DNA from 3 places in the Pseudocitrobacter sp. 2023LY-00077 genome. Region 2 is predicted to be linked to each of the others. Evidence: predicted binding sites of a transcription regulator. Region 2 holds the regulator's gene; each other region holds the start of a gene.
What was found. The regulator Fur, encoded in region 2, represses iron uptake genes when iron is present. The targets are predictions, from matches to a motif close to ATAATAATGAGAACNACTATCAA.
Positions count from the first base shown of each region.

Region 1: the regulator Fur is predicted to act here: its motif matches at 1,941-1,963, upstream of sodA (superoxide dismutase [Mn]).
Region 3: the regulator Fur is predicted to act here: its motif matches at 1,583-1,605, upstream of ACWWFX_RS16105 (TonB-dependent siderophore receptor).

Region 1 is NZ_JBSPEI010000020.1:58,971-62,252, forward strand. It holds gene rhaR (HTH-type transcriptional activator RhaR) at 1-630, shown strand, start outside; gene rhaT (L-rhamnose/proton symporter RhaT) at 631-1,665, opposite strand; gene sodA (superoxide dismutase [Mn]) at 2,036-2,656, shown strand; gene kdgT (2-keto-3-deoxygluconate transporter) at 2,913-3,282, shown strand, end outside.
Region 2 is NZ_JBSPEI010000007.1:154,049-157,330, reverse strand. It holds gene ybfE (LexA regulated protein) at 130-423, shown strand; gene fldA (flavodoxin FldA) at 574-1,104, shown strand; gene fur (ferric iron uptake transcriptional regulator) at 1,387-1,839, shown strand; gene chiQ (ChiQ/YbfN family lipoprotein) at 1,953-2,285, opposite strand; gene chiP (chitoporin ChiP) at 2,337-3,282, opposite strand, start outside.
Region 3 is NZ_JBSPEI010000012.1:11,650-14,931, forward strand. It holds gene ACWWFX_RS16095 (L-threonylcarbamoyladenylate synthase) at 1-352, shown strand, start outside; gene rluB (23S rRNA pseudouridine(2605) synthase RluB) at 551-1,435, shown strand; gene ACWWFX_RS16105 (TonB-dependent siderophore receptor) at 1,645-3,282, shown strand, end outside.

The sequences.
Region 1 (3,282 bases), on a different contig from region 2:
CACTCCTACGCCTCAGTTAACGATCTGGTTTTACAGAATATTATCTACTGTCCCGAGCGGCTGAAGCTTAATCTGGACTGGCAAAACTACCTGCCCGGCCTGAACGGCAGCGCCTGGACGCCGCACTGGCGCATTGGCAGCAGCGGAATGACCCAGACGCGGCAAATCATCACCCAACTGGAACACGAAAGCCGCAAAGATGAACCGCTGGCGAATGAAATGGCCGAGCTGCTTTTTGCCCAACTGGTGGTCTCATTCAAACGTTATCGCTACGCCACCGATAATCTGGAAGCGACGCAAAGCGAAGCGATGCTCGACCGATTGCTGAGTGCGCTTGCCGGAAGCCTGAACCGCCCTTTCTCGCTGGATCTCTTTTGTTCGCAGGAAGGTTGCAGCGAACGCGCGCTGCGTCAGCAGTTTCGCCAACAGACAGGCATGACCGTGAATCACTATCTGCGTCAGTTACGCATCTGCCACGCGCAGTATTTGTTGCAGCATACAGATTTGATGATCGGAGAGGTGGCGATGCAGTGCGGTTTTGAGGACAGTAACTACTTTTCGGTGGTGTTTAACCGCGAGGTGGGGATGACGCCAGGTCAGTGGCGTCATCGTACCGGAGTGGTTGCCTGATTAGCTGGCCATACCCAGCCCAACAATATTCGCCGCGATGATAATCACCACGCAGCCGACGCTCAGCACGCCGACCGGACGGCGACCTGCATTGGTCCACTCTTTCAGTACCAGCCCAACCAGACCTCCGCACAGCACGTAGAAGCTCATGTGCAACATCCAGCTGATGTATTCATACTGCGCCGGAATTTTGGCGTGGCCCCAGGCGTAGAAGAAGAACTGCAAATACCACATCAGGCCGCCCAACGCGGAGAGCAATACGTTGGTGATGATCAGCGGTTTTGCCAGCGAGAAGTCAGCTTTTACCGACAGGGTTTTAACTTTTGCCAGACGAATGAAGCAGAAACCGAGGTTAATCAGCGCGCCGCCGCCCATGATAACGACGTAGCTAGGCAGCGCGACGTAGAGCGGGTCAACGCCCAGCGCAGCCGCCGCTTCGTGCATCGGTTTTGCAGCACTCATCGCGAATGACATCCCCGCTGAGAAGATGCCACACATCACTGCCAGCACCAGCCCTTTCTTGAGGTTGAAGTCTTCCGCTTTAATGCCCATGTTGCGCTCTTTCAACTGGCCCGCGCGGGTGACGATGCCCACGCCGATCAGCGCAACCAGCACGCCCAGCAGCGTCATGCGGCCGCCTTTGGTGTTAATCAGCACATCAAAGTTACCGTTCAGAATCGGCGTCATTAGCGTGCCAACAATCAGCGTAATGCCAATCGCAATCCCGATGCCCATCGACATGCCGAGATAGCGCATCGTCAGGCCATAGTTGATATTGCCGATGCCCCACATCGCGCCGAAGAGAAAGACCGGCATCAGGGTTGAGGCGCTAAATGAGCCGTAATAGGCCCAGAAATTGGGTAACAGCAGGGCACTGATTGTCCAGGGGAGAATAAGCCACGATACGGTGCCGCCAACGGACCACATCGTCTCCCAGGACCAGTGTTTGACCTTCTTGAAGGGGGCATAGAAACAGGCTGCACTGGCTGCGCCTATCAAATGCCAAAAAATGCCCATCATAATCGCATTATTCATTATTGTTTCCTCAACGGGTTGTTGTTGGTTCAGGCTTCCTGCCAACCCATTGAGCTTAAAAAGTATGCGATTTAATAACCTTCCGGTAATTGCCACTGAGATTCAAAAAATGACCATCAGAGCAAAGTCGTAGTGAGTGGCTTCACACTTTTACATTCTGTGTAAAAAGCGAGGCGGTTGTGCCTTTTTCATTGATAGGCAACGCGTTTATGACCTGTAAGCCCCGTAAAATCAGTCACATAACAAAAAGTTATAACCTTATAAAAACTACGGCATTGATAATCATTTTCAATATCATTTAATTAACTATAATGAACCAACTGCTTACGCGGCGTTAACACTTTGCCGCCCGACAATAATGGAGAAGATTATGAGCTATACCCTGCCATCACTGCCTTATGCATACGATGCCCTGGAACCGCACTTCGATAAGCAGACGATGGAAATCCATCACACTAAACACCACCAGACCTACGTGAACAACGCGAATACCGCGCTGGAAAGCCTGCCGGAGTTCGCTTCCCTGTCTGCTGAAGAACTGATCACCAAACTGGACCAAATCCCGGCTGAAAAAAGAACGTTCCTGCGCAACAACGCCGGCGGCCACGCTAACCACAGCCTGTTCTGGAAAGGCCTGAAAAAAGGCACCACCCTGCAGGGTGATCTGAAAGCGGCTATCGAGCGCGATTTCGGTTCCGTTGACAAATTCAAAGAAGAATTCGAAAAAGCGGCTGCAACCCGTTTCGGTTCCGGTTGGGCATGGCTGGTGCTGAAAGGCGACAAACTGGCTGTTGTTTCTACCGCTAACCAGGATTCCCCGCTGATGGGTGAAGCTATCTCTGGCGCATCTGGCTTCCCGATTGTGGGCCTGGACGTTTGGGAACACGCTTACTACCTGAAATTCCAGAACCGCCGCCCGGACTACATCAAAGAGTTCTGGAACGTGGTGAACTGGGACGAAGCTGCTGCACGTTTCGCGGCTAAAAAATAAGTTTTTATCCATAGCCTTGCCGTAAGGTGAGGTATGAAAGCCCCCGTTGGGTAAGCCTGCGGGGGCTTTTTTTATCAGGAACTCATCTAAGAAACGCGATCCCGCAAAAAATGAAATATTGTTTTAATTTGTATGTTGGATCACTTTTATTCGTACGATGAATGTCTAGCATCTCATCATCGAAGACGAGTTTTTCAGCCGTTTCAGGAAAACCCGCCAGGCAAAAAATTAGCGATCCTGGATGAGGATGATGACGATGCAAATTAAACGTGCGATAGAAAAAATTCCTGGCGGCATGATGCTGGTGCCACTGTTTTTAGGGGCGCTTTGCCACACTTTCTCTCCGGGCGCGGGTAAATATTTTGGCTCGTTCACCAATGGGATGATCACCGGAACGGTACCGATCCTGGCGGTATGGTTTTTCTGTATGGGCGCCTCCATCAAACTCAGCGCGACCGGTACGGTGCTGCGTAAATCGGGTACGCTGGTCATCACCAAAATTCTGGTCGCCTGGGTTGTCGCTGCGGTGACCTCTCGCTTGCTGCCTGTCCACGGCGTTGAAGTGGGATTCTTTGCCGGGTTATCAACGCTGGCTCTGGTCGCCTCGATGGATATGACCAACGGCG
Region 2 (3,282 bases):
TTAAAAACTCAACGACCGCGCGCCATTATGGCCGTGGTCGTTGGCGTGTCGGTTGCACTGATGTATGATTGCGCGCTGTCTGCACCGGGCGTTTCCCGGTAGCTTGTTTCCCCGAAGTCACTCTGAATCATGGCAAAAGAACAAACGGACCGAACGACAATTGATTTGTTCGCAAATGAGCGTCGGCCGGGAAGACCCAAAACCAATCCGCTTTCGCGTGACGAACAGCTGCGCATCAATAAGCGTAATCAATTAAAACGCGATAAAGTTCGCGGTTTGAAGCGCGTCGAGCTGAAACTCAATAACGATGCGGTAGATGCCCTGAACGAACTGGCAACCGCGCGCGATATGAGTCGCAGTGAGCTTATCGAAGAGATTCTGATGAGCCAGTTAGCCCTGCTTCGCGCGCAGGAAAAGCTCTGAAAATTTCATAAAATCCCGCTTTCATGTAGCAGAGTGTGCAGTCCGGTACGATTGCTGATTCCGCACCCTTCTCTGTTCTGCTATGATTGCCCTTATCTGTGGGCAATACGCCACCACCATATCATTAAGTTTCAAGAGGTTATTTAACTCATGGCAATCGTTGGCATTTTCTTTGGTAGCGACACCGGCAATACCGAAAATATTGCAAAAATGATTCAGAAACAGCTTGGTAAAGACGTTGCCGACGTGCATGACATTGCCAAGAGCAGCAAAGAAGACCTGGCTGCATTCGACATTCTGCTGCTGGGTATCCCTACCTGGTACTACGGTGAAGCCCAGTGCGACTGGGACGATTTCTTCCCGACGCTGGAAGAAGTTGATTTCAATGGCAAACTGGTTGCACTGTTCGGCTGCGGCGACCAGGAAGACTATGCGGAATACTTCTGTGATGCGCTGGGCACTATCCGCGACATCATCGAACCGCGCGGTGCGACCATCGTCGGCCACTGGCCAACAGCGGGTTACCACTTCGAAGCCTCTAAAGGCCTGGCCGATGACGACCACTTCGTAGGTCTGGCTATTGATGAAGATCGTCAGCCGGAACTGACCGCTGAACGTGTAGAAAAATGGGTAAAACAGATTTCTGAAGAGCTGCATCTGGAAGAGATCAAAAACGCCTGATTCTTGATGCGGCGTGACTTTTCAAATCACGCCGCATTAATAGGTAGAAGCAATCAAAATAATAGCTACAATTTTTTAACTTTTGAGCGTAAATCTGTACAATATCTTCTGAATTTAGCGAGTTTGCTGGTCAAGCCTCGTTTTCGAAATCTTTATTCGCCCAGGTCTTGCTGTTTTCATTTAGAAGGCGTCATTCTATAATGAGACGCATTACACTCGGTGCACTCTCTGTGATACTTCCGCGTTTGGAAGTCAATCGTTTAGCAACAGGACAGATTCCGCATGACTGACAACAATACCGCATTAAAGAAGGCTGGCCTGAAAGTCACACTTCCCCGGTTAAAGATCCTGGAAGTGCTTCAGGAACCAGACAATCACCATGTCAGCGCGGAAGACTTATACAAACGCCTGATCGACATGGGTGAAGAGATTGGTCTGGCGACCGTCTACCGCGTTCTGAACCAGTTTGATGACGCGGGCATTGTCACGCGCCATAATTTTGAAGGTGGCAAGTCCGTTTTCGAACTGACTCAACAACACCATCACGATCACCTGATCTGCCTCGACTGCGGCAAGGTTATCGAATTCAGCGATGATTCCATCGAAGCTCGTCAGCGTGAAATTGCCGCGAAACACGGTATCCGCCTAACCAACCACAGCCTGTACCTGTATGGTCACTGTGCTGAGGGCGACTGCCGCGAAGATGAACACGCGCACGATGGCGTAGAGAAGTAATTTCTTCGAGATTCTGAAAAGCCAACCTTCGGGTTGGCTTTTTTATTGCCTCTGTAAAGACAAAAAAAGCCGGAGACGCTTTAGGTCCCCGGCTCTGTGCAGGCCTTATTGTCTTACTTTGTCGTGTTATTACTGCGAATTTCCTGCCAGATTAACCCGCAATCTTTCTTCACGGCCTGATCGTTACCGGTTTTTCTCGCCAGAATGCACGCCTGATAATCGCTTACCCGCACGGTCTCCTGATTGGCAAACTGCTGGTGCGCCTTCTCCTGCTTCAGCACGTTCAGCACCTGCTGGCAGGCTTCGATTTTTTCCGGCGAGCCTTCTGCGGTGTTGATACAGGCGCTATAGGCATCTTTTAAACGCGTATCTTCTTTTGGTGCTTCAGACTGAGCGCAGCCCGCCAGCGCCGCGACCAGCGCAGCAATCATCACTATTTTTTTCATGTTATTAGCCTTATACGACACGGCGGGCTCTGCGGCCCGCCTGAATACTTATCAGAAGATGGTGAACGGTGCGATAACCATAAATTTCACGTCACGTTCATCCTGGAAGATGTTGCCGTAACCACCGCTCCAGCTCGGGATATCCGAGTGGTTGTCGTACTGGGTGAAGTGCAGTTTTAACAGAGTACCTTTCGCGCGCCCTTCCTGTACGGTGTATGCCACATCGAAGCTGTAAGAAGACTCTTCGATAGTTTTGTTTTTGTCGTAGTACGCGTCCGGGTTGATCTGCCAGGTAGACGGTTTGGCATCCCAGGCGTAGACGTATGATGCACCTACAGCCCAGCCCGGCAGGTTCCAGTTCTTCAGGTCATACATCGCACCGAAGAACACCGCTTTTTCGCCGTTGGCGTTGAAGTCAGAACGGTTATCCCACCACACATCGAGGCGACCGTTTGAGGAGGCGTAGGTTGGCGTCATACGCTGCAGGAAGTAGCCCTGCTGGCCTTCAGCCTTAACCCAGGTCCCTTCCAGACGCAGGTCAACCTGCCCCACTTTGTAACCGAAGGTCAGCGCCTGCAACCACGCGGTGCCGTCATAAATATCGTTTACGGTGCGGTCATCCACTTTATCGCGGGTACCGTAGAACTGATAGCTGGTAGACAGCGGGCTACCGGCGATATCAAATTTGTAGCTGGCTTTGGCAAAGTACTGATCGACATAGCCTTCCGCCTGACCAAATGCCGCTTCCAGCACCAGGTCATTTTTGAAGTCATATTTCATACCGATGGAGTGCAGATAATCGACTTTCGTGCGCTTATCGTTCTGGTAGAAATTATCCATTTCGATATGCCATGGGGCCTTATATTCATTGGTCCACATGTAGGAGAAGCTCAGCGCACCAGCATCGCCGTAATCAAAGTTCGCGCCCGCTTCTGCACCCTGATAGGTGCCTGGCATAAAGCTCCAGTGCGGCGCTAACAACGTTTGACCGGTCGGC
Region 3 (3,282 bases), on a different contig from region 2:
AAACAACACGCCGGGCAATTACACCTTCATCCTGAAAGGGACGAAAGAGGTGCCGCGCCGTCTGTTGCAGGAAAAGCGTAAAACCATCGGCATGCGCGTGCCGTCTAACCCCATCGCCCAGGCATTGCTGGAAGTATTAGGCGAGCCAATGCTTTCGACCTCCCTGATGCTACCGGGCAGCGAATTTACCGAATCCGATCCGGAAGAGATTAAAGACCGTCTGGAAAAAGTGGTCGATTTGATTATTCATGGTGGTTATCTGGGCCAACAGCCGACCACGGTCATTGATTTAACTGACGACGCGCCAGTGGTGCTGCGTGAAGGCGTGGGCGATGTGAAGCCGTTCCTGTAAACGTGAATAAACCAGATGAATCTTTTCATCAGAAATTCATGTAAGATACGCGGCCACGAATTATTGTTATGGCGCACGTGGTGCGCCATTTGACGTGTAAAAGATACCTTTCAATGAGTTAGGGTTTAACTGAACTCAACGCATTGTTTTTGAAAGTATACCCAGACGCCTGTGAAGGCGACACCGGAAGGAAGCTCTATGAGCGATAAAAGCGAAAAACTGCAAAAAGTGCTGGCGCGTGCCGGCCACGGCTCCCGTCGTGAAATCGAAGCGATTATTGAAGCTGGGCGCGTGAGCGTCGACGGCAAAATCGCCAAACTCGGCGATCGCGTTGAAGTGATCCCTGGCCTTAAAATTCGTATTGATGGCCATCTGATTTCCGTTAAAGAATCCGTAGAACAAATTTGTCGCGTTCTGGCTTATTACAAGCCGGAAGGTGAACTCTGTACGCGTAACGACCCTGAAGGTCGCCCAACCGTATTCGATCGTCTGCCAAAACTGCGCGGCGCGCGCTGGATTGCCGTCGGTCGTCTGGACGTCAACACCTGCGGCCTGCTGCTGTTCACCACCGATGGTGAACTGGCAAACCGCCTGATGCACCCAAGCCGTGAAGTTGAACGTGAATACGCGGTGCGCGTGTTCGGCCAGATTGATGACAGCAAAGTTCGCGAGCTTTCTCGTGGCGTACAGCTAGAAGATGGCCCGGCGGCGTTTAAAACCATCAAGTTTACCGGTGGGGAAGGCATCAACCAGTGGTACAACGTGACACTGACGGAAGGCCGTAACCGCGAAGTGCGTCGTCTTTGGGAAGCCGTTGGCGTGCAGGTTAGCCGCCTTATCCGCGTTCGCTACGGCGATATCCCGCTGCCAAAAGGCCTGCCGCGCGGTGGCTATACCGAACTCGATCTGGCGCAGACCAACTACCTGCGTGAGCTGGTTGAACTGCCACCTGAAACGGCATCAAAAGTGGCTGTTGAGAAAGACAGACGTCGCATGAAGGCGAATCAGATTCGCCGCGCGGTGAAACGCCATAGCCAGGTGAGCAACCCGCGTCGTGGTGGGGGAAGCCGCAGTAACGGTTAATCACTCTTCTGATTATCAAACCGGGCAAACAGTAATGTTTGCCCGGTTTTTTTGTGCCTGACATCCCGCCTTCACAAAATCTATCGATTTGATTGTTTCTTACGCAAAAAAGGAGATGTGAAGGAGATTCCATGAATCATATGTGAAATGCGAATAATTATCATTAGTATGCGCACTTGATTTTATGATTCATGACAGGGAATGATGGAATGTATACTTCTGTAACAACACGAAAAAAACCAATTGCTCTCTTTTTAGCCAGCCTGCTGAGTACCACCGCGTGGGCCGCCAACGAGGAGCCGACAGAATCGCTTGCCGATAACGAAACCATGATTGTTACCGCTGAGCAGGAGCTCAAGCAGCAGCCAGGCGTCTCTACCATCACCGCTGAAGATATCCAGAAAAGCCCGCCGGTGAACGACCTCTCCGACATCATCCGCAAAATGCCTGGCGTTAACCTGACGGGAAACAGTGCCAGTGGTAGCCGTGGCAACAACCGCCAGATCGATATCCGTGGCATGGGGCCGGAAAACACCCTGATTATGGTTGATGGCGTACCGGTGACATCGCGTAACTCTGTGCGTTACAGCTGGCGCGGGGAACGTGATACGCGCGGTGATACCAACTGGGTTCCGGCGGAAATGGTCGAGCGCATTGAAGTGATTCGTGGCCCGGCGGCGGCGCGCTATGGTTCCGGTGCGGCGGGTGGGGTGGTGAATATTATCACTAAACGTCCGACTAACGACTGGCACGGCTCGCTCTCTCTGTTCACCAATCAGCCGGAAGACAGCAAAGAAGGCGCGACCAAACGCGCTAACTTTAACCTGAGCGGACCGCTGGCCGGAGATGCGCTGACCATGCGTCTGTACGGCAATCTGAACAAAACGGACGCTGATGCCTATGACATCAATACCGCCCAGAACGGTTCCGCTGCTGCGGGGCGTGAAGGCGTGCGTAATAAAGATATCAACGCAGTCGTATCGTGGAAAATTACCCCGTTGCAGATTGTCGACTTCAGCTATGGCTATAGTCGCCAGGGGAATATCTACGCGGGCGATACTCAGTACAGCAACAGCAACGTCAGCCCAGGCGGGTTAGTGCAGACGCTGTATGGTGACGAAACCAACCGCATGTACCGCCAGAACTACGGCATCACTTACAACGGCATCTGGGACTGGGGAACGTCGAAACTCAATTTCAACTACGAAAAGACCAACAACACGCGTCTGGATGAAGGCTCCACCGGTAAAGTGGAAGGGATGATCAACAGTGATGATTATTCAACCAGCCGTCTCGAAAGCTATCGTGCCGGTGGCGAAGTGAACTTCCCGCTCCAGTTGCTGGTGGATCAAACCGTCACGCTGGGCGCGGAGTGGAACCGTGATGAATTGAACGATCCTGCCTCGATGACGGCGACAGATAGCACGGGCGTAACGGTGGGTAATGTCTCGGGCAGCGCCAGCGACCGCAGCAGCAAAAACAGTTCAACCATCAGCTCTCTCTATTTTGAAGATAACATTGCCGCGACGGACAGCACCCAGGTTCTGCCCGGTTTGCGTTTTGATTATCACAACACTTTTGGAGCCAACTGGAGCCCGAGCCTGAATATTTCGCAGGGCTTAGGCGATATGTTCACCCTGAAAGCGGGGATCGCGCGGGCGTTTAAAGCGCCAAACCTCTATCAGTCTACTGAGGGATATCTGCTCTCTACGCGTGGCAATGGTTGCCCGGTCGGGGTTAGTACCGGTAGTTGCTTCCTGTTAGGTAATGAAGACCTCGATCCGGAAATCAGCGTCAATAAAGAAGTGGGGATTGAGTTCCATGACAACGGCTATGCGGCAGGGGTG